Regions from separate parts of the Pseudomonas sp. 8(2025) genome, predicted to be linked through region 3. Evidence: predicted binding sites of a transcription regulator. Region 3 holds the regulator's gene; each other region holds the start of a gene.
The links. The regulator FliA, encoded in region 3, starts transcription of late flagellar genes. The targets are predictions, from matches to a motif close to CTAAAGTTTNNNNNNNNNNNGCCGNTAA.
Positions count from the first base shown of each region.

Region 1: the regulator FliA is predicted to act here: its motif matches at 8,742-8,769, upstream of flgM (flagellar biosynthesis anti-sigma factor FlgM).
Region 2: the regulator FliA is predicted to act here: its motif matches at 1,551-1,578, upstream of motA (flagellar motor stator protein MotA).

Region 1 covers NZ_JBQOIE010000019.1:81,692-91,974, reverse strand. Annotated here, with positions in the region: gene ACUXVH_RS27780 (hypothetical protein) at 1-199, opposite strand, end outside; gene ACUXVH_RS27775 (tetratricopeptide repeat-containing response regulator) at 738-2,342, shown strand; gene ACUXVH_RS27770 (sensor histidine kinase) at 2,339-3,028, shown strand; gene ACUXVH_RS27765 (LysR family transcriptional regulator) at 3,016-3,960, opposite strand; gene ACUXVH_RS27760 (glutamine synthetase family protein) at 4,280-5,521, shown strand; gene ACUXVH_RS27755 (MFS transporter) at 5,594-6,967, shown strand; gene ACUXVH_RS27750 (flagellar brake protein) at 7,027-7,773, opposite strand; gene ACUXVH_RS27745 (flagella synthesis protein FlgN) at 7,870-8,337, opposite strand; gene flgM (flagellar biosynthesis anti-sigma factor FlgM) at 8,386-8,703, opposite strand; gene flgA (flagellar basal body P-ring formation chaperone FlgA) at 8,855-9,616, opposite strand; gene ACUXVH_RS27730 (chemotaxis protein CheV) at 9,692-10,283, shown strand, end outside.
Region 2 covers NZ_JBQOIE010000002.1:195,699-205,981, reverse strand. Annotated here, with positions in the region: gene ACUXVH_RS04845 (HDOD domain-containing protein) at 1-1,480, opposite strand, end outside; gene motA (flagellar motor stator protein MotA) at 1,647-2,498, shown strand; gene motB (flagellar motor protein MotB) at 2,502-3,602, shown strand; gene rsgA (small ribosomal subunit biogenesis GTPase RsgA) at 3,655-4,686, opposite strand; gene orn (oligoribonuclease) at 4,795-5,337, shown strand; gene ACUXVH_RS04820 (trimeric intracellular cation channel family protein) at 5,455-6,069, shown strand; gene queG (tRNA epoxyqueuosine(34) reductase QueG) at 6,051-7,130, opposite strand; gene ACUXVH_RS04810 (NAD(P)H-hydrate dehydratase) at 7,194-8,054, shown strand; gene tsaE (tRNA (adenosine(37)-N6)-threonylcarbamoyltransferase complex ATPase subunit type 1 TsaE) at 8,042-8,512, shown strand; gene ACUXVH_RS04800 (N-acetylmuramoyl-L-alanine amidase) at 8,516-9,943, shown strand; gene mutL (DNA mismatch repair endonuclease MutL) at 9,940-10,283, shown strand, end outside.
Region 3 covers NZ_JBQOIE010000013.1:95,883-106,165, reverse strand. Annotated here, with positions in the region: gene flhF (flagellar biosynthesis protein FlhF) at 1-385, shown strand, start outside; gene fleN (flagellar synthesis regulator FleN) at 504-1,334, shown strand; gene fliA (RNA polymerase sigma factor FliA) at 1,331-2,071, shown strand; gene ACUXVH_RS23180 (chemotaxis response regulator CheY) at 2,237-2,608, shown strand; gene ACUXVH_RS23175 (protein phosphatase CheZ) at 2,639-3,427, shown strand; gene ACUXVH_RS23170 (chemotaxis protein CheA) at 3,440-5,725, shown strand; gene ACUXVH_RS23165 (protein-glutamate methylesterase/protein-glutamine glutaminase) at 5,773-6,894, shown strand; gene ACUXVH_RS23160 (flagellar motor protein) at 6,894-7,634, shown strand; gene motD (flagellar motor protein MotD) at 7,637-8,521, shown strand; gene ACUXVH_RS23150 (ParA family protein) at 8,572-9,360, shown strand; gene ACUXVH_RS23145 (chemotaxis protein CheW) at 9,445-10,283, shown strand, end outside.

The sequences.
Region 1 (10,283 bases), on a different contig from region 3:
CCCGGGCTGCCGCTGAATCACCGGCCTGCATCCACAGGGTGTGCAGGCGGTCGATGGACGCCAGGGAGTCGGCCTGCAGCGGTTGTGCCTGCAACTGAGCCAGCAGGGCATCGGTTTCCTGTTCTTGCTGTTGCGCCTCCAGGCGGTCCATGAACTGTTCCAGTTCAATGCCGGTTATCGCACTGCTGTTATGCGCCATCGTTAACTCCATTTGATAATGACCTGCGCATCACGTGATGCACTGCCTGGCAGACCGGCACTTCCTCGTCGTTGGTACCTCCGTGGGGTGTCATGCCGATCCTTCGACACCCGGGTCGCAAGCCTGAGACGCTTGCGACTGATGGACCCTTTATTGCGCGGCAGACCCTCTGCGATGCAGGGGCATTTCCGGCCAGAAACGATCGAGGCTGTGAGGCGCAGCACGCTATCAGGTGATGTTTCAGAATCCAAGGTTTCAGCGTGCAAACGGGCCTCTTTTACGGCCGAGTACACGGGCTGGTCGAGACTTGTGCAATCCGCGGTGAAATGCCGCCCGTCGGCTATAAGGGAATGCGTAATCCGGCCGATAACCTCAGTGGACAATTGTGTTCCCAAGTGGCGGCCTGGATCACAGTCCGACCGGAAAGTGCTTGATAGCCCGTGGCCAGCAGCTATTATCTGCGCGCCAAAAACAGGCTGCGAAGCCGGGTGGGTCCTGCTGTCTTTGGATTGATCTTCTTACTTGCCTGGAATCTTCGATGCTGGCGTACCACCAAAAGAGCTTTTTGATCGTCGATGATTTCTCGGACTTCCGCAGTTCGGTGCGTTCGATGCTGCGTGAGCTGGGCGTCAAGGATGTAGACACCGCCGACACTGGCGAGCAGGCCCTGCGCATGTGCGCGCAGAAGCGCTACGACTTCATCCTCCAGGACTATCACCTGGGCGACGGCAAGAAAAACGGCCAGCAGGTGCTCGAAGACCTGATGCTGGAAAAGCTCATCAGCCATGAGAGCGTGTTCCTCATGGTCACCGCCGAGAGCAGCCAGGCCATGGTGCTCAGTGCCCTGGAGCATGAGCCCGATGCCTACCTGACCAAGCCTTTCAACCGCTCCGGTCTGGCCCAGCGCCTGGAGCGCCTGCAGCAGCGCAAGACGTTGCTCAAACCCATTCTCCAGGCCCTTGACCGGGGCAAGCCGGTGGAGGTGCTCAACGCCTGCATCGCCCTGTGCAAGCAGGACCCGCGTTATGCGCCGTTGTGCCTGCGCTACCGCGCCGATGCCCTGCGCGACATGCATCAGAACGAGGCCCTGGAGCGCCTGTACAACAGCATCCTGGCGGACCGGCCGCTGCCCTGGGCCTACGTCGGGTTGGGGCGCCTGCTGTTCAAGCGCGGGCAGGTTGGCGAGGCCAAGGCGGTTTATGAAAAGGCCTTGAAGGCCTTTCCGATGATGCCGGGCCTCTACGACGGGCTGGCAGAGGTGCTGGTAGCCGAAGGCGATACCCAGCGGGCCCAGAACGTGCTGGAAGAGGCGGTGCGCCTTTCTCCCCTGGCCGTGCGGCGCCAGGCATTGCTGGGCAAGCTGGCCATGGCCAACGAAGACTTTGACAGCGCCTCCCGGGCCTATCGCCAAGCGGTGTCCCAGGGCGCGCAGTCGCGTTTCAAGGACCCGGAAAACAACCTCGGGCTGGCCCATGCCCTGATCAGCAAGGGCAGCGAGAGGGGCCTGGACACGCGCACCCGGCTGGAAATCAACCAGACCCTGAGTGCGGTGGCCAAGGAGAATCCCACTGACCCGGGCCTGCAGATTCGCGCGCGGCTGATGAAGGCCACGAGTCTGTTGCTCAATGATGCCGAGACCGCGGAAAAACTCACCGAGCAGGCGTTGCTGCGCCTGGACGGCATGGAGCAGTTCATGAGCCCCGAAGCGGCGCTGCTGGTGGCCAAGCAACTGCAGATGCTGGGGCAGGCCAGTGCCGGTGCTTCGATGCTCAAGAACTGTGCGGAGATCTATGGTGATGATCCGAAGGTCATGCAGAACATCGCCAAGCTGACCGACGACCCGACTATCCTCAGTTCTTCCAATGCCGCCGCCGATATCAACCGTCAGGGCGTGCGCAGCTACAAGGGCGGCAACCTCGCGGAAGCGCGGGAGTTGTTCCGCAAGGCCCTGGCCATGCAACCGAAGAACATCAGTATTGCCCTGAACATGGCCCAGTCGCTGCTGCACGGCGCCGACGCCAATCCGGACGCGGCACTCCTGGAAGAATGCCGGGCGTGCCTTAAATTGGTGGGCATGATGCCCGATACCGACGCGCGTTATCCGCGCTATCAGAAGCTGCGAAGCAAGGCGTTTGGCCAATGATCGAAAAGCAACAGGCGCTCGACTTTTCCACGGTGATCGCCTCCACCGTACATGACATGAAGAACTCCCTGGCCATGCTGATGCAGGCTCACGCCCAGTGGCTGGCGCGCTTGCCCGAGCAGCAGAATGCGCCAGAGCAGGGGGTGATCGACTATCAGTTCGCCCACCTCAACGGCATGCTGGTGCAACTGCTGGGGCTGTACAAGCTGGGGATCAACCAGCTGCCGTTGCAGCCGGCCTACCACGAACTGGATGACTTCATCGAAGCGCAACTGGTGAGCCACCAGGACGTGTTCAAGAGCCGTGGCATTTCCGCCGCCTATGAAGTCGATCCGCTGAGCCCCCTGGGGTTCTTCGATCGTGAGCTGATCGCCTCGGTATTGGCCAATTGCATCAACAATTCCATTCGCCATGCACGTCATGCCCTGCTGATCAGCGTCAGTGATGAGGAAGGGCAGGTGGTGCTGTCCATCAACGACGATGGCGAAGGCTATCCCCAAGGGATGATCGAGCGTCAGGCCGACTATGTGCAGGGCATCAATCAAAGCAGCGGCAGCACCGGGCTGGGCCTGTACTTTGCCGGGCGCATTGCCGAATTGCATCAGCGCAATGGCGTGTGCGGCCACACCCGGATCAGCAACGGCGGCCCATTGGGCGGCGGGTTGTTCAAGCTCTACTTGCCCTGAGCCGCGAGTGGTTGAAGGTGTGCCTCGCCCAGTTGCCGCCCGGCCAGGGCCAGGCATTCCAGAAAGGTTGCCAGTGCGACCTTGGGTTCCTGGCCCTGGCGGGTGATGCAGTGAAAGTGCGAGCGGTAGGCCAGGCGCTCGGGTAGCAAGGCGCGCAGTTGGCCCTTGGCCACCCAGGCCGCCGCATAGTGGCTGGGCAGGTAACCCAGGTAGGTGCCGGAGAAAATCAGCGTGGCGATGGCCTCCATGGCGTAGGCGCTGACGCTCTGGTTGAAGTGCAGGTCATGGGGGCGCTGGTGCTCTGCCATGTAGCCCCGGCTCACATAGTCGGCGGCGCAGATCTCTTCCAGGGTCAGTGTTTCGTCGGTGCGCGGGAACAGCGGATGGCCGTGGGCGCAGTAGAGGTTCTGTTCCTCCTCGAACAGGTGCTGATAGTGCAACCCCGACAGTTGATGGTGGAAAGCGCCGATGGCCAGGTGCAGGCGTTCGTCGAGCACGGCCTGTTCCAGTTCGTCGGGGCGCATCAGGTGCAGGTTCGGCCGTACCTGGGGCAGGCGCCGGCGCAGATGGCCCAGGGCCAGGGACAGGGGGGCATAGGGCAGGCTGATCAGGCTGTCGACACTGCCGATCTGCAACTGCTCGCGGGTGATGGGGCCGAGGCGGTTGGCGTGCTGGCGAAAGCGCTCGATGTCGGCGAACAGCAACTGTGCTGCCTCGAACAGCTCCTGGCCCTGATCGGTCAGCTGAAATCCGCTGCTACCGCGCCTGCACAGGGAGTAGCCCAGGCGCTCCTCAAGGTCGCGGACCACCACGCTCAGTCGCGACAGGCTGGTGTTGAGCCGTGCCTGGGCTGCGGTGAACCCGCCGGCATCAACGATGGCGCAGAACACCCGCAGCATCCGCAAATCAATATCGGCAAGGCTTCCCAGCATGGGCGCTCCCTCAAGTTGGCGTAGGCGACGTGCCGAGCCTACTCCCTTGTCCTGATTGATGGACACCATGGACCTGTAACAAGGCTGGCGGCCTGCTTGCCCCGCCAGTGGGGGCAGGGCCGGGGATTTTACTCGCGCCTGCTTGAAATCCTGAACGGGTGGTGCGTATTTTGTACGGGTCGCCGTTCGCGGCTCGTATAACAACAAGGATTGAGTCATGACAACCGATGGCCACAGTTCACTCGCCGAGCGATTGACGGGCATTGATGAGATCGAATGTGTCACCGCGGATCTCAATGGCGTGCCGCGGGGCAAGGTAATGACCGCCGAGGGGTTCCTCGAAGGGCGGCGCTTGCAGATGGCGCGGGGGGTGCTGCTGCAATGCATCATGGGCGGTTATCCGCCAGCACGTTTCTACGGCAGCGACGACGGCGACCTGGCGCTCAATGCCGACCCCCGGCAGATCCACCGCCTGCCCTGGAGCGAAACGCCCAGAGCGCTGGCCATCTGTGACGCCGATGAGCTCAGCGGCGAGAGTTCGCGGCTCTCCACTCGTGGGCAGCTCAAGCAGGTAATCGCCCGTTATGCCGCCCTGGGCCTGGCGCCGGTGGTGGCCACCGAACTCGAGTTCTTCGTGTTCGCGGCCAATGACGATCCAGCGCAGCCCTTCCGGCCGCCGGTCGGTCTGGATGGGCGACGGGAGGAAGGCTATTCGGCGTTCAGCGTGAGTTCCAACAATGGTCTGCGACCATTCTTCAAGGAGGTCTACGAAGGCATGGCCGCCCTGGGCCTGCCCCGCGATACCTTCATGCACGAGATGGGCGTCAGCCAGTTCGAAATCAACCTGTTGCACGGTGACCCGCTGTTGTTGGCGGACCAGACCTTCCTGTTCAAGCACCTGCTCAAGGAGGTGGCGCTCAAGCACGGCCTGATCGTGGTCTGCATGGCCAAGCCCTTGGCTCACACGCCGGGCAGCTCGATGCATATACACCAGAGCCTGGTGGAGATGGGTAACGGCCGTAACGTTTTCAGTGACGACGCCGGGCAACCTACGGCGATGTTCCGGCATTTCATTGGCGGCCTGCAGGCCGGCCTCGCCGACTTCACCGCCTTGTTCGCCCCCAATGTGAACTCCTATCAGCGCTTGTGTCATCCTTACGCTTCGCCGAACAATGCGTGTTGGTCCCACGACAACCGGGCCGCTGGCCTGCGGATTCCGGCCAGTTCACCGGTGGCGCGACGGGTGGAAAATCGCCTGCCGGGGGCGGACGCCAATCCTTATCTGGCGATCGCCGCGAGCCTGGCAGCAGGTTTGCATGGCATCGAGAACGAGTTGGAGCCAACCGCTGCCATCCAGGGTGAGTTCGAAGTGCCGGACAATCTTTCGTTGCCCTGTACCTTGCATGCGGCCCTGGAGCGTCTGAAACGTAGCCAGTTGGCCAGGGAACTGTTCGGCAACGAGTTCATCGAAGGCTACATCGCTTCGAAGACCATGGAGTTGACCAGTTTCTTTGATGAAATTACTCCCTGGGAACGGCGTGTGTTAGCGGCCCAGGCATAACCGAACCGTCGCTGGTCGGGCCCTGGTTTGCCGGGGCTCGGTACCTCATTCAAGGAGCCGCTCGGAACGCCGATGCGCCAAATCTGGAAATCCTTTCGAGCGCTTTATTTCGCGTCGCTGATGATGCTGATCGGCTCTGGCCTGCTCAGCACTTATCTGGCCCTGCGCCTGGCCGCCGATCATGTCGACGGGCTATGGGTGGGGGCCTTGATGGCGGCCAACTATTTCGGCCTGGTTTTGGGGGGCAAGCTGGGGCACCGACTGATTGCCCGGGTCGGGCATATCCGTGCCTACGCCACCTGTGCCGGGATTGTCGGCGCGGCGGTGCTGGGCCACGGCCTGGTGGACTGGTTGCCGGCCTGGCTGGTGCTGCGGATGATCGTGGGCCTGGGGATGATGTGCCAGTACATGGTCATCGAAAGCTGGCTCAATGAGCAGGCCGACGCCAAGCAGCGCGGGCTGGTGTTCAGCGGCTACATGATTGCCTCTTACCTGGGCCTGGTGCTGGGGCAGTTGATACTGGTCATGCACCCGGCCCTGGGCCTGGAGCTGCTGATGCTGGTGGCGCTGTGCTTTGCCCTGTGCCTGGTGCCGGTGGCCATGACCCGGCGCATTCACCCGGCACCCTTGCGCCCTGCACCCATGGAGCCGCGCTTCTTTATCAAGCGTGTACCGCAATCGCTGAGCACGGTACTGGGTTCGGGGCTGATCGTCGGTTCGTTCTACGGTCTGGCGCCGCTCTATGCCTCGCAACAGGGCTTGAGCACCGAGCAGGTGGGTCTGTTCATGGGTAGCTGCATTTTCGCCGGGCTGGTGGTGCAGTGGCCGCTGGGCTGGCTGTCCGACCGCTATGACCGGGCGCTGCTGATCCGCTGTTTCGCCTTGTTCCTGGCGGTGGTGGCCCTGCCCCTGGCGATCCTGCCTTCGGTGCCGCTGGAGGTCCTGTTTGTTCTGGGCTTCCTGTGTTCCCTGGTGCAGTTCTGTCTCTATCCACTGGCGGTGGCGTTCTCCAATGACCATGTGGAAGGGGATCGACGGGTCTCGCTGACGGCGATGCTGCTGGTGACCTATGGCGTGGGTGCGAGTATTGGTCCTTTGGCGGCAGGGGTGCTGATGAAGTTGTTCGGTAGCCAAATGCTCTACGCCTTCTTCAGTTTCTTTGCCCTGGTGCTGGTCTGGCGGATTCGGCCGAAGGCCGTGACCAATCTGCATCAGGTCGACGATGCGCCACTGCATCACGTGGCGATGCCGGACAGCATGTCCAGTTCACCGTTGGTGGCGGCTCTGGACCCGCGGGTTGACGAACAGGTGGTTCAGGACCAGATGCAGAGCGCGCCCGCGCCGGAAGCTGCGCCTGATGAACCTGCAGCGGATACCCCGCAGGCTGCGGATGAACCGCCTGCCGAGGAATGCGCCCGGGAACACCTCAGCGGGGCCAGGCCTTAGGCGCAAAAAAAACGGGCAGTTGCCGCAAGGCACTGCCCGTTTTCATTGATGCCTTTGAGTCAGAGGTCGTCTTTATCGAAGCGCCGCGCTTCACGCTGCAGTTGATAGACGAAGCGTTCGACCTGGCGCTGTACCAGGCCGCTCATGTTGTGGAAGCGTACGCCGGCAAAGGTGGTGTCGATGCGTTCTTCGTGGTGCAGGTAACGCAGTTCCACCGGGGCCGTCATGCTGCCGAAGGGCAGGGCGGCGATAAAGCGCTCGTAAACCTGGCCCAGTTGCAGGCGTGAGGAAATATCGCCGTCGAAACGCAATTTGCAGCCGGTGGCGGAAATGTCCAGCAGCTTGCCGCTGAGGGGCGATTTGAGTTTTTCGCCGCTCAGTTCGATGTCTACCAGTTGTGCTAGCTTCAGGGCGGCACGAAAGGCGTTGCGGCGCTGGTGGTAGACCACTTCGTCCGGCAGGGTGGTGCGATAGCAGCGGCCGCCGTTGGATTCGTCGAGGGTGGGCAAGCCGTTGCTTTCCCAGGCGATGCGTACGCCTTCATGAAAGCCTTCAACGCGAAACGGTTCACCTGCGAGCAGGAAGCGTTCACCGTCGCGGGGAATCATTTCGTCGAGGGCGATCATGTTGCTATCGCGGTCCACTTCCACCAGATAGCTTTGGAAGCGCTGGCTACGCTCGTGGAAAGTGATGATCAGCGGGTCATGGCTCTCTTGCAGCAACCGCAGGTTGGAAGAGATCTCCAACGCAGTGGTGAGCACCTTGGGTGGCTGCGGAGTATCTTCCGCATTTGAGGCGTTGAACACGGTTCATCAATCTCCAGACAAAATACAACTACACGCAGGAGCCAGCATTTTGCCAGCATGTTTCACGGCTTGGTAGCGCGCGCTCATTTTTTGGGTTTAAGCCTGACTGAGTGGGCGTGGCTTCGCAAGCATTGAGGTAGAGCCGCGGGCGTCGTATAGGGCAGGAGGTTCGCCACCATTGAGGATTTTCAGCTGGTTGGCGGTGGTGGCCTGTTGGATCTGGATCGAGCGACCATTGAGCTCGTTGGCAGCTTGGCACTCGGCAAGCAATTGGGTCAGGACATTGCTCTGTTCGAGCAATTGCGCGCCCAGGCTGGAGTGGCTGGCCAGTTGCTCGAGCCCCTCGCGGTTGGTCGGCAGGTTCAGGCTGGCAAGAATTTGCGTGCGCTTACGGCCATGCTGTTCCAGCAAGATGACCAAGGCTTGCTTCTGCGCCAGGATATCTTCCAGCAGCGGCATGTCGCGGCCGTGGAGGGCGATAGACTCGGCGCGTAGCAGCTCCAGCAAGTGTTGCGCTGGAGCAAGGTCATCGTTGATCAATTGCAGTAGGTTGGTGTCGTGCATGGCTGGCCTTGGGGATTAAGCGTCCAAAAGCCTGGCGCAAGCCTGGGGCTAGCGCTGGGCTTCGAAGTTAAGCAGTTTGCTGGCTACGCGGTTGCTGTCGACCTTATAGCTGCCATCGGCAATCGCTTGCTTCAACTCGGCCACCCGGGCTTTGTCGACGGCAGGCTGATCACGCAGCTTGTCAGTGACTTTCTGCAACTGTTGAGCCTCATTGCTCAGGTGTACCGATTCCCCGCTTTTGCTGGTCTCGGCGGCGGTTGTCAGCGGCGTGGATTTGCCGGCATCACCGGTTTCCTTGCTGGTGCTGGTACGCGTACTGCCTGTCAGTGAAGGGGAGCTGTTTAAACGGCTGAAGTCGATGACCATGATGAAGTAAACCTCTGGGTATTTGGACGCTTGCCATGTTTTCGGCCATACCCTGAAAAACTTTAGGCTCGATTGTCGACAAACCAGGTCAGGTATCTGCGACCCTTTATCGGCCACAGTTTAGGGAACGCACGGGTTGAGCGCCAGCTATCTACATGGCCACTTCCACTTGCCCTGGCGCCGTGATGCGGGCCTTGATCACTCGTTGCGAATTGAGATTCTTGACCCGGATCTGTTCGCTCATGCCGCCGTTGGACAGCGCCTCGCCCGGCATCCGTACATTCAACGTGCCGCTGCGTGCCGATATCACCACTTGATCGCCCTTGCGCACGACTTCCGCCTGCTCCAGATGGGCCAGGGTAACGAGCTGGTCGGCGACCATTGGTCGGACAAGTTTCTGACCAATGGCTTGGTCCACTGAGGTGAGGTAGCCCTGATTGTTCTGGCTGATGTCCCGTTCGCGCAGCACCACGTCTTCCGGTTCGATGATGCCGGCGCGCTTGAGCGGGCGTGCAGTGGTGACCACCTCGCGAAACAGCTTGACCTGCGCCGGCACGAATACCGTCCATGGCGAGGCGCCTTCGCAGCGCACTTTGACGGTGACCCGCCCCAGCGGTTGGGCCGGACTTTCCAGGTTGGCTGTCAATTCCTTGTCGCAATTGGGCATGCGCATGCGCGGGTCCAGCTGGTTGACCTGGATTTCATAGCGACCTTCCGTTTGACTGGTGGCCAGGTAGTCTTCTACCGTGAATTCAAGAAACCCTTGAGTGACGCCGATAAGAAGATCAGGCAGGGTGACCGAATCAGCAACGGCAGGGTTGCCGGGGTTTAAAATGCACAGAGCCGACAGCCCGCACAGCAAAGTGCGGTAGCGGGATGTCAGGCGTCGGAAAAATGTCGTTTTGGCGTTCATAACAGTTAAAAAGCAAGCGCCGTGCCGTTTAGCAATGAGCGTGCGTCGGATCTTAAAGCTTTGGGGAGTCTGGGCATGGCTGGTGTAATGGATTCGGTGAACCAGCGCACGCAATTGGTTGGGCAGAATCGACTAGAGTTGTTGCTGTTCCGTCTGGACGGTGGACAGCTCTACGGGATCAACGTATTCAAGGTTCGCGAGGTGCTGCAATGCCCTAAGCTGACCCTGATGCCCAAATCCAGTCCTGTGGTGTGCGGTGTCGCGAATATACGAGGGGCAACCATTCCGATCCTGGATCTGGCAATGGCCACGGGTTCTGGTGGCCTGCAGGACCAGAGCAATCCGTTCGTCATCATCACTGAGTACAACACCAAGACCCAGGGGTTCCTGGTGCGCTCGGTGGAGCGCATCGTCAACATGAACTGGGAAGAGATCCATCCGCCGCCCAAGGGGACCGGACGTGATCACTACCTGACGGCGGTCACTCGGGTGGACAACCAGTTGGTGGAAATCATCGACGTGGAGAAGATCCTGGCGGAAGTCGCGCCGACCTCGGAGGCGATCTCGGCAGGAGTGGTGGATGTCGAAACCCAGCACAAGGCTGTTTCCCTGCGGGTGCTGACCGTCGATGACTCGTCGGTGGCACGCAAGCAGGTCACCCGGTGCC
Region 2 (10,283 bases), on a different contig from region 3:
AGAAGGCCTGGACGCTGATTTCCGAGAACGGCACGCCGCCCTGGTCGGCGATCGCCAGCATCAGTACCCGGCCATTGCACGACAGTGAGCGGATCAGCAGGTGTTCGCCGCGAAACAGCTGGCGCAGCGAGCTTGGCAGGTGAGGGGCGAACTGGGCCCGGTTGGCCGGGGTCAGGCGGATCTGCGCGGATTTTTCCAGCAGGCGTTGCAACAGCGGGCTCTGCTTGGCCTGCAGGGTCAGGCTGGCCGCTTCCCTGGGCAGGCCGTAAAGCTGTTGCACTCGCAGGTGGCTCAGGCTGCGATCGACCATCAGCAGCATGACCCGATGCATGCCGCATGCCGCCAAGGCATCCCGGGCAAAGCCGGTAAGGTGCACGGCGTTGGTAAAGGGGCTGGGGTCCAGCAACAGTTCGCCGCAGAGCTTGCGCCACTTGGCCAGTTCCAGTGCGGTGGGCGCCGGGGCTGGTTGCTCGCCGTGATGCAGGCGTCGGGCATCCCAAGGCCAGAGCAGGGCCTGGGCCGGGTGCCAGAGATCGGGCTGGGTGTCGTTGCGGGCGCTTTGTGCTGCCTGTTGGTGCAACTGTTGCTGGACCTGGTCCAGGGGGATCTGCAGATAAAGAGCGGTAAGGTTCTGCCAGCGCCGGCCATGGGGGCTGTTCCAGGACTGTTGCGCCGCCAGCGCCAGGCCGTTGGCCAGCAACACAGTGTTGGCCGGCTGGTTCAGCCAGCGCCGCAGGTCCGGTTCAGCGTCCAGGCGTTGTTGCTGGCGCAGCGGGTTGTCGCTGTCGCGGGCAATCAGCATGACCTTGGCCAGCAGGTGCTGCTCCTGGGTCAGCAGGCGATAGCCCTGCTGGACCCAGATCGGCAGGTGCCAGGCCAGGACCAGGGCCTGGCACATTTCCATCAGTCGCACTCCGAACAGTTGCAGTTCAACGTCGTGTGCGGATTCGTGCTTGTAGATGACCCGCAGTTCCCACTCTTCCAGCAGCTTGGGATAGACCAGGGCCATGGCCCACAGCGGCGAGAGAAACAGCAGGCTGCCCCAGTGGATGTCCTGCCAGAGTCGCGCCAGGCGTCCGGCAAAGAAGCCATTGGCTTGCTGGCTGGCGTGCTGGCTGATCAGCTGGAACTGGCGCAATGCCTGGGGGATCTGCTCTTCAGGCAGCGTCGGCAGTTGCTCGAGCAACTCCTCGGTACGCTTGAGGCCCAGTCGATTGACCGCGATCTCCAGGTTTTCCGCCGGTTCGCTCATGCTGCCGTGGGAATGCCGGTTGGCTTCGCGGATCACGCTCAAGGCCAGTGCCGGGCTGTTTTGCATCAGATCGACAATCTCCCGCAGCGAGCTGCGGTTGTTGGCGATGGCGCGGCAGACCCGGTCATGGCTGGCCTGGGGCACCGGCAGGCGCACGCCATTGAGGAGCTTTACCCAGGCGTCGAGAGAGGCGGGCGGAGAATGTGGGACGCTGGTTTCATTAGACATGGTCGGGCGCAATCATCGTCTGCTGTGAACACGCCCAGAGCGGGCCAAACTGGCTTTTCGCCTTAACTGGCTATAGTCTGGCGCAGTTTTGCCGATAAGTAGAAGAAGAGTTTTAAGAACTTCCGAATATGACCTTGAACCCGACTCAATAAGTACTCCCCTACCTATGGCTAAAATTATCGGCATCATCGTCGTATTCGCGAGCGTGCTCGGCGGATACGTGCTTTCCCACGGCAAAATCGCGGCGTTGATCCAGCCTTTCGAAGTGCTGATCATCGGTGGCGCAGCCTTTGGCGCATTCCTCCAGGCCAACCCGGGCTATATGACGATGCACGTCGTCAAGAAATCCCTGGGCATGTTCAGTTCGCGCTTCACCCACACCTTCTACCTGGAAGTGCTGGGCCTGATCTACGAGATCCTCAACAAGAGTCGTCGCGAAGGCATGATGGCCATCGAAGGCGATATCGAGGACGCCGCGGCCAGCCCGATTTTCGCCAAGTACCCGGCGGTGCTCAAAGATGAACGCATGACCGCCTTCGTCTGTGACTACCTGCGCATCATGTCCTCCGGCAACATGGCTCCCCACGAGCTGGAAGGCCTGTTCGACATGGAGCTGTTCAGCCTCAAGGAAGACCTCGAACATCCATCCCATGCGGTCAACGGGATTGCCGACGGCATGCCCGGTTTCGGTATCGTCGCGGCGGTCTTGGGGATCGTGGTGACCATGGCCTCCCTGGGCGATGGCGACCAGAAGTCCATCGGCCTGCACGTAGGTGCGGCGCTGGTGGGGACCTTCTTCGGTATTCTCGCGGCCTATGGTTTCTTCGGCCCGCTGGCCCACTCCCTGGCCCACGACGCCAAGGAAGAACTGAACGTCTACGAAGCCATCAAGGCGTCGCTGGTGGCCTCGGCTTCCGGCATGCCGCCGTCCCTGGCCGTGGAGTTCGGGCGCAAGGTTCTGTACCCGGCGCACCGTCCTAGCTTCGCCGAGCTGGAACAAGCGGTTCGCGGTCGCTAAGTCATGGAAAATAATCAGCCGATTATCATCAAGCGCGTCAAGCGCTTCGCTGGCGGACATCACGGGGGCGCCTGGAAAATCGCCTTCGCCGACTTCGCCACGGCGATGATGGCGTTCTTCCTGGTGTTGTGGCTGCTGTCCACGGCCACCCCGGAACAGAAGATCGCCATCGCCGGTTACTTCAAGGATCCGATCGGCTTCTCGGAAAGCGGTACGCCCTACATCATCGACCTGGGCGGCTCCCCTGAGCTGGCGCCGGACAACACCCTCAACCCCGAGATCAAGTCCCAGCCACAACCGGACAAGGTCACGGTGGATGCCGACCAGGTAGAGGGCATGGCCGAGCAGGTCGAGCGCGAGCGTCTCGAGTTGCTGTTGCAAGAGTTGCAGAACAAGGTTGAAGAGAACCCGCAACTGCAGAAGTTCAAGGACCAGATCCTCTTCGAGATCACCCCGGACGGCTTGCGGATCCAGATCATGGACGCCGAGAACCGGCCGATGTTCGACTCTGGCAGTGCACGTCTGAAGCCGTATTTCGAAGACATCCTGCTGGCCATGGCCGACACCATCAAGACCGTGCCGAACAAGATCAGCATCAGCGGTCACACCGACGCCAAACCCTATTCGGGCACTGGCGACTTCGGCAACTGGGAACTGTCGGCCAACCGGGCCAACGCTGCGCGTCGGGCGCTGGTGGCGGGTGGTTATCCTGATCCGCAAGTTGCGCGTGTGGTGGGCTTTGCTTCGTCGGCGCTATTCGATCGTAAGGACCCGTTCAACCCGGTCAACCGGCGCATCGATATCGTCGTGCTGACCAAGAAGGCCCAGCGTGCCATCGAGGGTGAGCAGACCGATCCCAATGCTCCGGTACCGACCCAGGGTAGCGGTGCTCCCGGTGAAGTACCGGGGGCGGCAGCCGACCCGAATGCCTTGCCGCCCGGTAGCGAACCGCTGCCGGCGCACGAGGTGCGTCAACGTATGAATATCTTCGAGGACGGTGTGCTGAAGATGGACGAGCAGGGTGCGGCGGGCCAGTCTTCCGCTCCGGCTCCGGCTCCCACTGCTCCGGTGACGCCGCCCGCTACGCCGGGCACGGCGAAGTGACAAACGACAAGGCCGCGAAGATCGCGGCCTTGTCGTATCTGGGTCAGGTCAATCAGTAACTGTTGTCTGGCAGGCTGGCGAGGATCGAGCGGTAGCTGTTCATCCGTTGCTGCTGGATGCGCCCGTCTTCCAGGGCCTTGAGCAAGGCACAGCCCGGCTCGCGATCGTGCTTGCAATCGCGGAAGCGGCAGGTGCCCAGCAAGTCATTGAACTCGATGAACCCGGCCTCGACATCGGCGCGGCTGACATGGCCGAGGCCGAACTCACGGATACCGGGGGAGTCGATCAGCTCACCGCCACCGGGGAAGTGGAACAGGCGCGCGGTCGTGGTGGTGTGAGTGCCCTGGCCGGAGAACTCCGACAGCGGGCCGACGCGGGTTTCGACTTCCGGCAGCAGGCTGTTGACCAGGGACGACTTGCCCACCCCCGACTGGCCGACGAATACACTGATGCGCCCGTCCAGCAGGGCTTGCAACTGCTCCATGCCGTCGCCGTGATGAGCCGAGACCTCCAGCAGCGGGTAGCCCAGCTGGCGGTAGACCGCGAGCAGGGCGTTGAGCGCAGGGGCGTTCTGCTCATCGATCAGGTCGGCCTTGTTCAGCAGCAGCAACGGCCGGATTCCAGCATGCTCGGCGGCTACCAGGTAGCGGTCGATCAGGTTGGCGTGGGGCTCGGGCATGGGCGCAAACACGATCACGATCATGTCGACGTTGGCGGCCACCGGCTTGAGTTGGCCGCGGCTGTCCGGGCGGCACAGCTCGGTGCTGCGCGGCAGTTGCGCGACGATCACCCCGATGCCCTGGTTGCCGGCGCGCCAGACCACCTGGTCGCCGGTCACCAGGGCCGGCAGGTTGGCCCGCAGGTAGCAGCGGAACACCTGGCCGGCCGTTTCGCCTTCGCGAGCCTCGACTTCGACCTGGACGCCGAAGTGGGCGATGACCAGGCCGGTCTGTTCCGGGCCCAGGTCGCCACCTTCCAGCGCCTCGACGGCAGAGGACTCGCGTTTGGCGGCGCGGGCGGCGCGCTCACCCTGGATCTTTTCGATGCGCCAGTTTTGGCGGCGATTGAGCTGGCGTTTGGCCATTGGTGTTCCGTGTCGATAATTACGGCGGATAGGTAAAACGGCGGCGAGTTTAGCACGCCGGGCAGGCCCTCTAGGCTAAACTGCGCAACTACGCCGAGGAGCCCACCCATGCAAAACCCGCAGAACCTGATTTGGATCGACCTGGAAATGACCGGTCTGAACCCTGACACCGACGTCATCATCGAGATGGCCACCATTGTCACTGACAGCAACCTCAACACCTTGGCTGAAGGACCGGTCATCGCCATCCACCAGAGCGACGAGATCCTCGCCGGCATGGATGAATGGAACACCCGACAGCACGGCGGTTCCGGTCTGACCCAGCGGGTTCGCGAAAGCCGCATCAGCATGGCCGAAGCCGAAGCCCAGACCATTGCCTTCCTGGAGCAGTGGGTACCCAAGGGCAAATCGCCGATCTGCGGCAACAGCATCTGCCAGGACCGGCGCTTCCTGTACCGCCACATGAAGGCTCTGGAAAGCTACTTCCACTACCGCAACCTGGACGTCTCGACCCTCAAGGAACTGGCCGCCCGCTGGGCGCCGGACGTGCGCGACAGCTTCAAGAAAGGCAGCACCCACCTGGCCCTGGACGATATTCGCGAGTCCATTGCCGAGCTCCAGCACTACCGCAAGCACTTCATCAAGTTCTGACCCGCAGGCGCCGGCTTGCCGGCGAACGGGCGCCCGCTGCGACTCGGCGCCCGTACCCGCCCCCTTTTGGTGCCCGCTTCAACTGAGTAGACTGCGCGCCTTCCTGCAAGGACCGCCATCATGCTGTTGATGCTTTATCTGATTGCCATTACCGCCGAAGCCATGACCGGCGCCCTGTCTGCCGGCCGGCGCGGCATGGACTGGTTCGGTGTGGTGCTGATTGCCTGCGTCACCGCACTCGGCGGCGGTTCGGTGCGTGATGTGCTGCTGGGCCACTACCCGCTGACCTGGGTCAAGCACCCGGAATACCTGGTGCTGACGTCGGTGGCGGCGTTGGTGACGATCTTCATCGCGCCCTTGATGCGTCACCTGCGCTCGCTGTTTCTGGTGCTCGACGCCGTGGGCCTGGTGGCCTTTACCCTGATCGGCTGCATGACTGCCCTGGAAATGGGCCACGGCATGCTGGTGGCTTCAGTCAGTGGGGTGATCACCGGGGTCTTTGGCGGCATCCTCAGGGACATCTTCTGCAACGATATCCCGCTGATCTTTCGCCGCGAGCTGTACGCCAGCGTGTCCTTCGCCGCGGCCTGGTGCTACATGCTGTGCATCTACCTGCAACTGCCCAGCGAGCAGTCGATCCTGGTCACCCTGTTCGGCGGCTTTCTATTGCGCCTGCTGGCGATCCGTTTTCACTGGGAAATGCCCAAGTTCGTCTACAACGACGAACACTGACGGTTGGCGTGCTGGTCCAGGGCCCATTGCACATGTTCGCGAACCAGTTCCGAGGGGTAGTCCTGGCGGGCCTTGAGGGCTTCCAGCACCGGAATGCTAGAGGGTGCGTTGCCCAGGCCCACCGCCAGGTTGCGTAGCCAGCGCTCGTAGCCGGCGCGGCGCAAGGGTGAACCTTCGGTATTGCTGAGGAATTTGTCCTCGTCCCACATGAACAGCTCTGCCAGTTCGGCATTGTCCAGGTTGTGCCGGGGCTTGAAGTCGCCCTCGGCCGTTGAGCGGGCGAAGCGATTCCAGGGGCAGACGATCTGGCAGTCATCGCAGCCGAATACCCGGTTGCCGATCAGCGGGCGCAGGTCTTCGGGGATGGCGCTTTTGAGCTCGATGGTCAGGTAGGAAATGCAGCGTCGGGCATCCAGCACATAGGGGCCGACGAAGGCGTTGGTCGGGCAGATGTCCAGGCAGGCGGTGCAGCGGCCGCAATGCTCCGTGGCGTGGGGCGCGTCCACCGGCAGGGGCAGGTCGACGAACAGTTCACTGAGGAAGAAGTAGCTGCCGGCTTTGCGATTCAGCACCAGGGTGTTCTTGCCGATCCAGCCGAGCCCGGCCTGTTCGGCGATGGCTTTTTCCAGCACCGGAGCGCTATCGACGAAGGCGCGGTAGCCAAAGGGGCCGATGGCTTGCTGGATGCGCTCGGCCAGTTGCTGTACGCGCTTGCGGATCAGCTTGTGATAATCGCGCCCCAGGGCATAGCGCGAAACATAGGCCTTGGAAGGCTGGGCCAGGCGCTGGGCCATCTGGGTGTCGCCGGGCAGGTAGTCCATGCGCAGCGAAACCACCCGCAGGGTGCCAGGCACCAACTGGTCGGGATGGGAGCGTTTGCTGCCGTGGGCGCCCATGTATTCCATCTCGCCGTGGTAGCCGGCGGCGAGCCAGCGTTCCAGGTGCTGCTCATGCTCGGCCAGGTCCAGGCCGCTGATGCCGACTTGTTGAAAGCCCAGTTCGCGGCCCCAGTCCTTGATCGATTGGGCGAGAGCGGGAAGATCCTGGGTAATAGCGGGCATGAGGCGAGAGAAACCGGGGCTGAGGTGCGTATAATTCTGCCAGACATCGGAGCTCGAAGACGCATGCCGCAGACAAAACACCCTCTACCTGACGTTCAGTTGCTGACTTCTGGCCATTTGCCACATCTGAATGGACGACTTCGCGATGCCCACAAGGGCCAGTTCGGGCACCTGTTGCTGATTGGGGGCGATCGAGGTTTTGCCGGCGCCGCCTTGCTGAGTGCGGAAAGTGCCTTGCGCAGTGGCGCGGGGCTGGTGTCCCTGGCGACCCGCAGTGAGCATGTGGCTGCCGCTGCGGCGCGCTTGCCTGAGGTCATGACCCAGGGCACTCATTCGGCCAACCAGTTGATGGGGTTGCTGGCTCGGGCCACGGTGCTGGTGGTCGGGCCGGGGTTGGGGCAGGGCGCCTGGGGGCGCAGTCTGCTGTCGGCGGCGGCCAATGCGCCGTTGCCCCAGGTGTGGGATGCCGATGCCTTGAACCTGCTGGCCGAGGGCGGGCTGCAACTGCCTGCCGCGAGTGTCATCACTCCCCATCCGGGAGAGGCGGCGCGGCTGCTGGGTATCTCCAGCGCCGAGGTGCAGGCGGATCGCCCTGCAGCGGCCCTGGCGTTGAGCAAAAAATACGCAGCGGTTGCGGTACTCAAGGGGGCCGGTAGCCTGATCGCCACTGCCGATGGGCGGCTGGCCCGCTGTGACGTAGGGCATCCGGCGATGGCCACGGCAGGCTTGGGTGATGTGCTGGCTGGCCTGATCGGCGCCTTGCTGGCGCAAGGCTTGTCGGCATTCGATGCCGCCTGCCTGGCGGTCTGGCTGCATGCCAGCGCGGGCGAGCAGCAAGGCAAATTGGGCCGAGGGCTGGCGGCCAGTGATCTGATTCCAGCCATTCGTCAGTTGTTGGAGGAACAATCACCGTGTCTGAGTTAACCCTTTTTCTGGCCGACGAACAGGCCATGGTGGAATTTGGTGCACGTATTGCCCAGGTGACCCAAGGCGTGGGGGTGATCTTCCTCGAGGGCGACCTGGGAGCGGGCAAAACCACCTTGTCGCGAGGGATCATCCGTGGCCTGGGGCACGCGGGGGCAGTGAAGAGTCCGACCTTTACCCTGGTCGAACCGTACGAGATCGGCTCGGTGCGGGCTTTCCACTTCGACCTGTACCGCCTGGTGGATCCTGAGGAGCTGGAGTTCCTGGGGATTCGCGACTACTTCGAGGGCGATGCTCTGTGCCTGCTGGAGTGGCCCCAGCGTGGTGCAGGCTTTTTGCCAAAGCCTGACCTGACCATTACCATTACCCCGCATAACAATGGGCGTTCTGTGCATCTGTTGTCTCAAGGCTCGCGTGGCGAGTCCTGGTGTGCCGCTTTGGCGTTGGAATTCAAATAATTGATGGGGTTAGGTATGCGCATTCGCGCGTTGGTTGCTGTCGTAGGACTGTTGCTTACGGCATTGGCCGTCGATGCTGTGGCCGCTACACAGGTTCGCAGCGTCCGCCTGTGGCGGGCACCGGATAACACGCGACTGGTATTCGACCTGTCCGGCCCGGTTCAGCACAGCGTCTTTACCCTGACGGCCCCGGATCGTCTGGTGATCGATATCAATGGCGCGACCCTTGGCGGTCCGCTGAACGTCGCCACGGCCAATACACCGATTACCGCCATGCGCTCGGCACAGCGCACGCCCAGTGACCTGCGGGTGGTCATCGACCTGAAAAAGGCCGTTACGCCGAAGAGTTTCACCCTGGCGCCCAACGCTCAGTACGGCAATCGCCTGGTGGTCGATCTGTTCGACAACCCGGCTGACGCCGCGCCACCTGCTGCGCCGCCACCTACTGTGGCCACTGTCCCAGCAGTGCCCGTCACTCCGGCGGAGCCGGCGATCAAGCTGCCGCCAGCCCCGGCGGGCAAGCGCGACATCATTGTGGTGATCGATGCCGGCCACGGCGGCGAAGACCCGGGTGCCTCCGGCTCCCGCGGGCAGCATGAAAAAGACGTGGTGCTGGCCATTGCTCGCGAATTGCAGCGTCAGGTCAATGGCCTCAAGGGTTTCCGCGCCGAATTGACCCGTACCGGCGACTACTTCATTCCATTGCGCGGTCGTACCGAGATCGCCCGCAAGAAGGGCGCCGACCTGTTCGTCTCGATCCACGCCGACGCTGCGCCTTCGGCCGCGGCCTTTGGCGCATCGGTGTTTGCCTTGTCTGAACGTGGTGCCACGTCGGAAACCGCGCGCTGGCTGGCGGACAGCGAGAACCGTTCCGACCTGATCGGCGGGGCTGGCAACGTCAGCCTGGATGACAAGGACCGGATGCTGGCCGGGGTGCTGCTGGACCTGTCGATGACAGCGTCCCTGACCTCCAGTCTGAATGTCGGGCAGAAAGTCCTGAACAACATCGGCCGGGTGACTCCGTTGCATAAACAGCGGGTGGAGCAGGCCGGGTTCATGGTGCTCAAATCTCCGGATATTCCGTCGATCCTGGTGGAAACCGGCTTTATCTCCAACTCCAACGAGGCCTCGAAGCTGGCCACCGCCAGCCATCAGCAGGCCCTGGCGCGTTCCATCAGCAGCGGCGTGCGGCAGTTCTTCCAGCAGAACCCGCCACCGGGCACCTATATTGCCTGGCTGCGCGATTCCGGGAAGATCGCCCAGGGGCCGCGTGATCACCGGGTCAATCCGGGGGAAACCCTGGCCATGATCGCCGTGCGCTATCAGGTCTCCGCGGCCACGCTACGCAGTGCCAACAACCTGAAAAGCGATGAATTGAAAGTGGGGCAGGTGTTGACCATCCCCGGTACAGAACTGGCGGCCAAGGAATGAGTGAATCGGTAATCAGTAGCGCGCGCATCGAGCTGCTCAGCCCGCGCCTGGCCAACCAGATTGCCGCGGGCGAGGTGGTCGAGCGCCCGGCTTCGGTGATCAAGGAGTTGTTGGAAAACAGCCTGGACTCCGGCGCCAAGCGCATCGATGTGGATGTGGAGCAGGCCGGGGTCAAGCTGCTGCGGGTACGTGACGACGGTAGCGGTATTTCCTCCGACGACTTGCCGCTGGCCCTGGCCCGGCACGCCACCAGCAAGATCCGCGACCTGGAGGACCTGGAGCGGGTGATGAGCCTGGGGTTTCGCGGCGAGGCCCTGGCTTCCATCAGCTCCGTGGCGCG
Region 3 (10,283 bases):
TCCGGCGTTGCGCATGCAACTGGAGAGCCTGGCCGGTCGTGGCATTCGTGCGAAGAACTATCTGGTACTGGCTACCACCAGCCAGAAACAGGTGCTGACCGCCGCCTACCACAGCTACAAACGCTGCGGCCTGGCCGGTTGCATCCTGACTAAACTTGATGAAACAGCCAGTCTTGGCGAAGTGTTGAGCCTGGCCATCAGTCATGAACTGCCGGTTGCCTATCTCACTGATGGTCCGCGGATTCCTGACGATCTGCACCTGCCTCGCCGGCATCAGCTGGTGAGTCGCGCGGTAAGCGTACAGATGCAGGAAGAACCCAGCGAGGAAGCCATGGCCGACATGTTCGCTGACCTTTACCACAGCCCGTCCAAACGGGTTGGCTGAGGTAATCATGAATAGATTGCAGTGTATCTACATCGATGGTCTGCCATGCATTGTTCCAATGGTGAACGCGCAGCCAGTTATGTGGCCCCGTCTAAGTAAGACAAGGTAAAGAAAGAACATGGGCAGCATGCATCCCGTACAGGTGATTGCGGTGACCGGCGGCAAAGGTGGCGTCGGCAAGACTAATGTGTCAGTGAACTTGTCCCTGGCTCTGGCTGAGCTCGGCCGGCGGGTCTTGCTGCTGGATGCCGACCTGGGACTGGCCAATGTCGATGTCCTGCTGGGCCTGACTCCCAAACATACCCTGGCCGACGTCATCGAGGGCCGTTGCGAACTGCGCGATGTGCTGCTCCAGGGCCCTGGAGGCATCCGCATCGTACCGGCCGCCTCGGGCACCCAGAGCATGGTGCACCTGAGCCCTGCGCAGCACGCTGGCCTGATCCAGGCCTTCAGCGATATCGGCGACAATCTCGATGTGCTGGTGATCGACACCGCTGCGGGTATTGGTGACTCGGTAGTCAGCTTTGTCCGCGCGGCCCAGGAAGTACTGCTGGTGGTGTGCGACGAGCCGACCTCGATCACGGACGCCTACGCGCTGATCAAGCTGCTCAACCGCGACTACGGCATGAACCGTTTCCGGGTCCTGGCCAACATGGCTCAGAGCCCTCAGGAAGGTCGCAACCTGTTTGCAAAATTGACCAAGGTCACGGATCGCTTCCTGGACGTGGCCTTACAATACGTCGGCGCAGTTCCCTACGACGAAAGCGTACGCAAGGCCGTGCAAAAGCAGCGTGCGGTCTATGAAGCCTTTCCTCGTTCGAAGTGTGCATTGGCGTTCAAGGCCATCGCGCAAAAAGTCGATACCTGGCCGTTGCCGGCGAACCCACGCGGGCATCTGGAGTTTTTTGTCGAGCGGCTAGTGCATCAAACAGCGGGACCGGTGCTATGACTGCCAGTGGCTACAACCTCTACAAGAAGTCGGCGCGTGACAGCCAGTACGAATTGATCGAGCGCTACGCGCCTCTGGTCAAGCGTATTGCCTATCACCTGCTGGCGCGGTTGCCGGCCAGTGTTCAGGTAGAAGACCTGATTCAGGCCGGGATGATCGGTTTGCTCGAAGTGTCGACCAAATACGACGCGAGCAAGGGGGCGAGTTTCGAAACCTACGCGGGTATCCGTATCCGTGGGGCGATGCTCGACGAGGTTCGTAAAGGCGACTGGGCACCGCGTTCGGTGCACCGTAATACGCGCATGGTCAGTGATGCGATTCGCGCAATTGAAGCTAAAACCGGTCGTGACGCTAAAGATCATGAAGTTGCGGCCGAACTTCAATTGAGTCTCGACGATTATTACGGGATTTTGAACGACACCTTGGGCAGCCGCCTGTTCAGTTTCGACGACCTGTTGCAGGACGGCGAGCATGAAGGGCTGCATGAGGATGGCGCCAGTGCTCATCTCGAGCCGTCACGGGACTTGGAGGATGAACGCTTCCAGGCCGCGTTGGCGGATGCGATTGCCAATTTGCCGGAGCGCGAGCGACTGGTGTTGGCGCTGTACTACGACGAAGAGCTGAACCTCAAGGAAATCGGTGAGGTCCTGGGGGTCAGCGAATCGCGGGTCAGCCAGTTACACAGCCAGTGCGCAGCCCGTTTGCGGGGGCGTTTGGGGGAGTGGCGAGCGCGCTGACAGGCAGTGTGGGGACACTGCGTTCAGGACCGGTGAAGCAAGCGCTGCACCGGTCTTGCAGTATGTGCTCCATGCAGTCGTTGTGTGTTATGCCGGATTGATTGAATGGCGCGTTCAGGTGCTGGATGCGTTTAAGACTGCTTGGAGGTCGAATTGGACAAGAACATGAAAATCCTCATCGTTGATGACTTTTCAACGATGCGGCGGATCATTAAGAACCTGTTGCGTGATCTGGGATTCACCAACACGGTCGAGGCCGACGATGGCACTACCGCCATTCCGGTACTCAACAGCGGGAGCATCGACTTTCTGGTAACGGACTGGAACATGCCGGGCATGACCGGTATCGACCTGCTGCGCCACGTGCGCGCCGATGAAAAACTCAAGCACCTGCCGGTATTGATGGTGACTGCTGAAGCCAAGCGCGAGCAGATCATCGAAGCTGCCCAGGCCGGCGTAAACGGCTATGTCGTCAAACCATTCACGGCTCAGGCGTTGAAAGAGAAGATCGAAAAAATCTTCGAACGCATCGGTTGAGACGCGTAGCCATTCCGCCACGGGGGAGCTATGGAGCATAACGAATCTTCACTGGGCGACTTTGAGTCGACCCTGAAAAAACATGCGCTGGAACTGGTCGAGAGCCTTGAAAAGGGCCGGTTCGGCGAAGCGGTGCAATTGATCCATGAGCTCAATCAGACCCGTGACCGCGGCCTGTACCAGGAAGTGGGCAAGCTCACCCGCGAGCTGCATAGCGCGATCGTCAATTTCCAGATTGACCCGCACATGCCACAAGCCGAGGAAGTTTCACAGATCACGGATGCCACTGAGCGCCTGTCCTATGTGGTCCGGCTGACGGAAGCCGCAGCCAACCGCACCATGGACCTGGTGGAGAGCAGCACCCCGCTGGTCAACGGCCTGAGCACTGAAGCCCAGGCCTTGAGCGCAGACTGGGGGCGCTTCATGCGGCGCGAGGTCGGCGCTGAAGAGTTTCGCGAGCTGGCGCGCCGGGTCGACAGTTTCCTGACGCGCAGCGAACAGGAAACCCGTACCGTTTCCGGCCACCTCAACGACATTCTGCTGGCGCAGGATTACCAGGACCTGACCGGTCAGGTGATCAAGCGTGTGACCCAGTTGGTCACGGAAGTCGAAAGCAATCTGCTCAAACTCGTCTTGATGGCCAGCCAGGTCGATCGTTTCGCCGGTATCGAACATGACCGTGAATCGATCCTCGCTGAAAAAGATCCGCAAAAACATCTCGCCAAGGGTGAAGGTCCGCAGATTCATGCCGATAAACGGGAAGACGTTATGTCCGGTCAGGACGATGTAGACGATTTGCTTTCCAGCCTTGGATTCTAGGAGCACCCATTAATGAGCTTCGGCGCCGATGAAGAGATCCTTCAGGATTTCCTGGTTGAGGCCGGCGAGATTCTAGAGCAACTGTCCGAACAACTGGTCGAGCTGGAAAGCCGGCCGGATGATGCGGATTTGCTCAATGCAATTTTTCGCGGTTTTCACACTGTTAAAGGGGGCGCCGGCTTCCTCCAGCTCAATGAGCTGGTGGAGTGCTGCCACATCGCCGAGAACGTCTTCGACATCCTGCGCAAGGGTGAGCGGCGAGTCGACTCGGAACTGATGGACGTGGTGCTTGAAGCTCTGGACGCGGTGAACGGCATGTTCAGCCAGGTCCGTGAGCGCACCGAAATCACCGCTGCCACACCGGAGTTGCTGGCGGCCCTGGCGCGCCTGGCCGAACCTGCCGGTGCCGAGCCTGCAGCACCTGCTGTGGAAGAGGTGGTTGAGCCGGTTGCCGAGCCTGTGGCTGAAGAAAGCCCGGCAGGGGACATCACCGATAACGAATTCGAGCTGTTGCTCGACTCGCTGAATGCCGCCAAGGCCGAAGCCGAAGCAGCGCCTGCCGCCGCACCTGCGGCCCAGGGCGAGCCGGCCAGCGATGAAATCACCGACGCCGAGTTCGAATCCCTGCTCGATCAGTTGCACGGCAAGGGCCAGTTCGCCCCGGATGCCGTGGCACCGGCCGCGGCCAGTGCCACCAGTGGTGCGGCTGGCGCAGGTGATGAGATCACCGACGATGAATTCGAAGCATTGCTGGACCAGTTGCATGGCAAGGGCAACTTCGCCGTGGAGGCCCTGGATTCGGCCGTGGCGGCGGCGCCTGCCGCTCCTGCCGCAGCCGCACCAAGCGCAGCCGCAGCCGGCAGCGACCTGATCACCGATCACGAATTCGAATCCCTGCTGGATGAGTTGCACGGCAAGGGCAAATTCTCCGAAACCCCGGGTGCGGCCAAGCCAGCCGCGGCCACTGCGGCTCCGGCAGCGGCGGCCACTGCTGCCGTCGCCAAGCCGGCGGCGAAGAAGCCCGAGCCCAAGGCCGAGGCGCCGAAAGCTGCCGCTGCTCCTGCTGCGGCCCCGGCCCCGGCTCGCGCCGCCGCTGCGGCCCCGCCGGCGGAAAAGCCTGCCAGCGAAGCGGAAACCACGGTGCGTGTCGATACCGCGCGCCTGGACGAAATCATGAACATGGTGGGCGAGCTGGTGCTGGTGCGTAACCGCCTGGTGCGCCTGGGCCTCAACAGCGGCGACGAAGCCATGTCCAAGGCCGTGTCGAACCTCGACGTGGTGACTGCCGACCTGCAGACCGCGGTGATGAAGACCCGCATGCAGCCGATCAAGAAGGTCTTCGGGCGCTTCCCGCGCCTGGTTCGCGACCTGGCCCGGCAGCTCAAGAAAGAGATCAACCTGGAGCTGGTGGGGGAAGAAACCGACCTCGACAAGAACCTGGTAGAGGCCCTGGCCGACCCGCTGGTGCACTTGGTGCGCAACGCGGTGGACCACGGCATCGAATCGCCGGAAGAGCGCGAAGCCTCGGGCAAGTCCCGTGGCGGCAAGGTGGTGCTGGCGGCGGAACAGGAAGGCGACCACATCCTGCTGTCGATCTCCGATGACGGCAAGGGCATGGACCCGAACGTGTTGCGCGCCATCGCCGTCAAGCGTGGCGTGATGGACAAGGATGCCGCCGACCGCCTGAGCGATACCGAGTGCTACAACCTGATCTTTGCCCCGGGCTTCTCCACCAAGACCGAGATTTCCGATGTGTCCGGTCGCGGTGTGGGCATGGACGTGGTGAAGACCAAGATTTCCCAGCTCAATGGTTCGATCAACATCTATTCGACCAAGGGCCAGGGCTCGAAGATCGTCATCAAGGTGCCGTTGACCCTGGCGATCATGCCGACCCTGATGGTCATGCTCGGCAACCAGGCATTCGCTTTCCCGCTGGTCAACGTCAACGAGATCTTCCACCTCGACCTGTCGCGCACCAACGTGGTGGACGGCCAGGAAGTGGTGATCGTGCGCGACAAGGCGTTGCCCCTGTTCTACCTCAAACGCTGGCTGGTCAGTTCCGCCGCTCATGAAGAGCAGCGCGAGGGCCACGTAGTGATCCTTTCGGTGGGTACCCAGCGGATCGGCTTTGTCGTCGATCAACTGGTGGGCCAGGAAGAAGTGGTCATCAAGCCCTTGGGCAAAATGCTTCAGGGAACCCCGGGCATGTCCGGCGCCACCATTACCGGTGACGGCCGCATTGCTCTGATCCTCGATGTTCCGAGCATGCTCAAGCGTTACGCCGCACGGCGTATTTGATTCGGCGGGGAGGGGCGGTTGGCCTCGCCCCACCTAACGGAGTGTTTATGGCAGTCAAAGTCCTGGTGGTGGACGATTCGGGTTTTTTCCGCCGCCGCGTCTCGGAAATTCTTTCAGCGGATTCGAATATCCAGGTCGTCGGCACGGCGACCAATGGTAAAGAGGCGATCGATCAGGCCCTGGCGCTCAAGCCGGACGTGATCACCATGGACTACGAGATGCCGATGATGGATGGCATCACCGCAGTGCGGCACATCATGCAGCGCTGCCCGACGCCGGTCCTGATGTTCTCCTCCCTGACCCACGAAGGCGCCCGAGTGACCCTCGATGCGCTGGATGCCGGGGCGGTGGACTTTCTGCCGAAGAACTTCGAGGACATCTCGCGCAATCCCGAGAAGGTCAAGCAGTTGCTGTGCGAGAAGGTCCACAGTATTTCGCGCAGCAATCGGCGCTTCAGTAGCTACAGTGCTCCGGCACCGCAGCCGGCGAGTGCTCCGGCACCTGCTCCTTCGAGCTTCGCCAGTTCGCGCTCGCCAGCTCCCGCACCGGCTCCGGCCCGCGCAGCGGCGCCGGCGGCCAGTGCGAATTCGCCGGCACCCAAGCGCAAGGCCTACAAGCTGGTGGCCATTGGTACGTCCACAGGCGGCCCGGTGGCGCTGCAGCGGGTCCTGACCCAGCTGCCGGCCAACTTCCCGGCCCCCATCGTCTTGATCCAGCATATGCCGGCGGCCTTCACCAAGGCCTTTGCCGAGCGTCTGGACAAGCTCTGCCGCATCAGCGTCAAGGAAGCCGAGGATGGCGACATCCTGCGTCCGGGCCTGGCGCTGCTGGCGCCTGGCGGCAAGCAGATGATGGTCGACGGTCGCGGTGCGGTGAAGATTCTCCCGGGCGATGAGCGCTTGAACTACAAGCCGTGCGTGGATATCACCTTCGGCTCTGCGGCCAAGTCCTACAGCGACAAAGTTCTGGCGGTGGTGCTCACCGGCATGGGCGCCGACGGTCGCGAAGGCGCGCGTCTGCTCAAGCAGGGCGGCAGTGCGGTCTGGGCCCAGGACGAGGCCAGCTGTGTGATCTATGGCATGCCAATGGCCATCGTCAAGGCCAACCTGGCGGATGCGGTGTACAGCCTGGACGACATCGGCCGGCACCTGGTCGAGGCCTGTCTCTGATGGATGTGCTCAGCCTTATCGGGATCATCATGGCGTTTGTCGCCATCATCGGTGGCAACTACCTGGAGGGGGGGCACCTGTCGGCCCTGGCCAACGGTCCGGCGGCACTGATCGTGCTCGGCGGGACCATCGGCGCGGCACTGCTGCAGTCGCCGCTGAGCGCCTTCAAACGGGCCATGCAGATCCTTGCCTGGATCCTGTTCCCGCCCCGGGTCGATCTGCCGGGCGGCATCGACCGGGTGGTCAACTGGAGCCTCACCGCGCGCAAGGAAGGCCTGCTGGGCCTGGAAGGCGTGGCGGATGCCGAGCCTGACAGTTATGCGCGCAAGGGCTTGCAGTTGCTGGTGGACGGTGCCGAACCCGAAGCCATCCGCAGCATTCTCGAAGTGGATTTCTATACCCAGGAAAGTCGTGATATCGAGGCCGCCAAGGTGTTCGAGAGCATGGGCGGCTATGCGCCGACCATCGGCATCATCGGCGCGGTAATGGGGCTGATCCACGTGATGGGCAACCTGGCCGATCCATCCCAGCTGGGTAGCGGCATCGCCGTGGCCTTCGTCGCCACTATCTATGGGGTGGCCAGTGCCAACCTGGTGCTGCTGCCGATCGCCGCCAAGCTGAAATCCGTTGCCTTGCGCCAGTCGCGTTACCGGGAAATGCTCCTCGAAGGCATCCTGTCGATCGCCGAAGGCGAAAACCCCCGCTCCATCGAGCTGAAGCTGCAAGGCTTCATGGACTGATTATGGCCCGTCGTCGCCAGCAAGAAGAACACGTCAACCATGAGCGCTGGTTGGTTTCCTACGCCGACTTCATTACCTTGCTGTTCGCGTTTTTCGTGGTCATGTACTCGATTTCCTCGATCAACGAGGGCAAGTACAAGGTCATTTCCGAAGCCTTGATCGGGGTCTTCACCGACTCCGATCGTAGCCTCAAGCCGATTCCCATCGGTGACGAGCGTCCCAAGACCGTGACCCCGGCCAAACCCCTGGTCAAGGACAGCGACCAGACCGACGCCGGCATCGCCGGGGCCAGCGACCCGCTGAAAAGCATCGCCGATGACATCAGCGCAGCCTTTGGCGACCTGATCAGCTCCAACCAGATGACCGTGCGCGGCAATGAACTGTGGGTGGAGATCGAACTCAACTCCAGCCTGCTGTTCGGCAGTGGCGATGCCATGCCCAGCGACCAGGCGTTCACCATCATCGACAAGGTGGCGAAGATCCTCAAACCCTTCGACAACCCGATCCATGTCGAGGGCTTCACCGACAACCTGCCGATCCAGACCGCGCAGTACCCGACCAACTGGGAACTGTCCTCGGCCCGTTCGGCGAGCATCGTGCGCATGCTGGCGATGCAGGGGGTGAACCCGGCGCGCATGGCCTCGGTGGGCTACGGTGAGTTCCAGCCAGTGGCCAACAACGCCACCGCCGAAGGCCGGGCGCGCAATCGCCGGGTGGTGCTGGTGGTGTCGCGCAACCTGGATGTGCGCCGCAGCCTGACCGGTACCGGCACCGCCCATGCAACACCGGATGCGGCACTCAAGCGTGCTGGCACACAAACTGCACCAACCCCGGTCAAAACGCCGGTACAGGGAAGCGCCGTCAATTCTCCGTCACCTGCTTTATAACTTAGCGCTATGTCTCGCCCCGCTGTGGCCGGGCGGGAGGAACCAACCGAATGAGAGTCTGGGCAGTTGCCAATCAAAAGGGTGGTGTCGGTAAAACCACCAGTTCCATCGCTTTAGCCGGCTTGCTGGCCGAGGCGGGCAAGCGTGTGGTCGTGGTCGATCTCGACCCCCACGGCTCCATGACCAGCTACTTCGGCTATGACCCGGACAGCCTGGAGCACAGCAGCTACGACCTGTTCCTGCACAAGGGCAATGTGCCCCAGGACCTGCCGGGCCAGTTGTTGCTGGGCACCAGCCACGAGCGTATTTCGCTGTTGCCGTCCAGCACCGCGCTGGCCACCCTGGAGCGCCAGTCGCCGGGGCAGAGCGGCCTGGGCCTGGTAATCGCCAAGAGCCTGGCGCAGTTGTGGCAGGATTTCGACTATGCGGTGATCGACAGCCCCCCGTTGCTCGGGGTGCTGATGGTCAACGCCCTGGCGGCCAGCCAGCAGTTGGTGATCCCGGTGCAGACCGAGCACCTGGCGGTCAAGGGCCTGGAGCGCATGGTCAATACCCTGGCCATGGTCAATCGCTCGCGCAAGCAACCCTTGCCGTTCACTATCGTGCCGACCCTGTTCGACCGCCGTACCCAGGCCTCCCTGGGCACCCTGCGGGTACTGCGGGACAAGTTTCCCGAGGAGATCTGGCAAGGCTACATTCCGGTGGATACCCGCCTGCGCGACGCCAGCCGGGCCGGGGTCACCCCTTCGCAATTCGATGGCAAGAGCCGCGGCGTACTGGCCTACAAGGCCTTGCTCAAGCACTTGCTGGCCCAGCAGCTCGTGGCGCAGGTGGCTTGACGTGAAGCGTTATTCAAGTCGCCACGCCGCCCGGCCGATAACCCCTACAGGTCACTGTATCGGGGTTTTAGCGTGGGCATCCTCATGAACCGTCCTCTGGATGTAAAGAGCCGGCCGCAGTTGGCGCTGCAGTCGTACCTGGACGCCTTGCTGCAGGACGCCACCGACGAGGAGTTGCTGCCACCGCCGCCGATCCCGGTGCCCGCCCAGATAGTGGTCGAAGCCTCCAGTGAAGTGCTGGATGAATTCCAGGCCGCGGTACTGGAAGAGCAGGCCCGTGACGCCCAGCTCCAGCAGCACTCGGCGCCTGCGGTTGCTGCGCCAGAGCCTATTGCCACCCCGGTGCTGGAAGCGCCGGAGCCCATGCCAAGCACCCTCTCGCCCGTGGTGCCGATGCTCCAGGCCCTGGTGCCGCCCGTGGTGGAAGTGCACTTGCCGCCGAGCAATACGCCGCCTCCGGTCACTGGCAGCGATCGTCCCGCCTGGGCGGCAGAGCCGTTCGAGTGCCTGTTGTTCGATGTCGCGGGCCTGACCCTGGCGGTGCCCCTGGTATGCCTGGGCTCGATCTATTCCCTGGCCGGGCAGGAGCTGACGCCGCTGTTCGGCCAGCCGGAATGGTTCCTCGGTATCCTGCCGAGCCAGGCTGGCAACCTGAAGGTGCTGGATACCGCACGCTGGGTCATGCCGGATCGCTACCGCGACGATTTCCGCCAGGGCCTGCAGTACGTGATCTCGGTCCAGGGCTATGAGTGGGGGCTGGCGGTGCACCAGGTCAGCCGCTCGCTGCGCCTGGACCCCAATGAAATCAAGTGGCGCAGTCACCGTGGCCAACGCCCGTGGCTGGCCGGCACGGTGATTGAACATATGTGCGCCTTGCTCGATGTTGCCGAACTGGCGGAATTGATCGCCACCGGTGGCGCCAA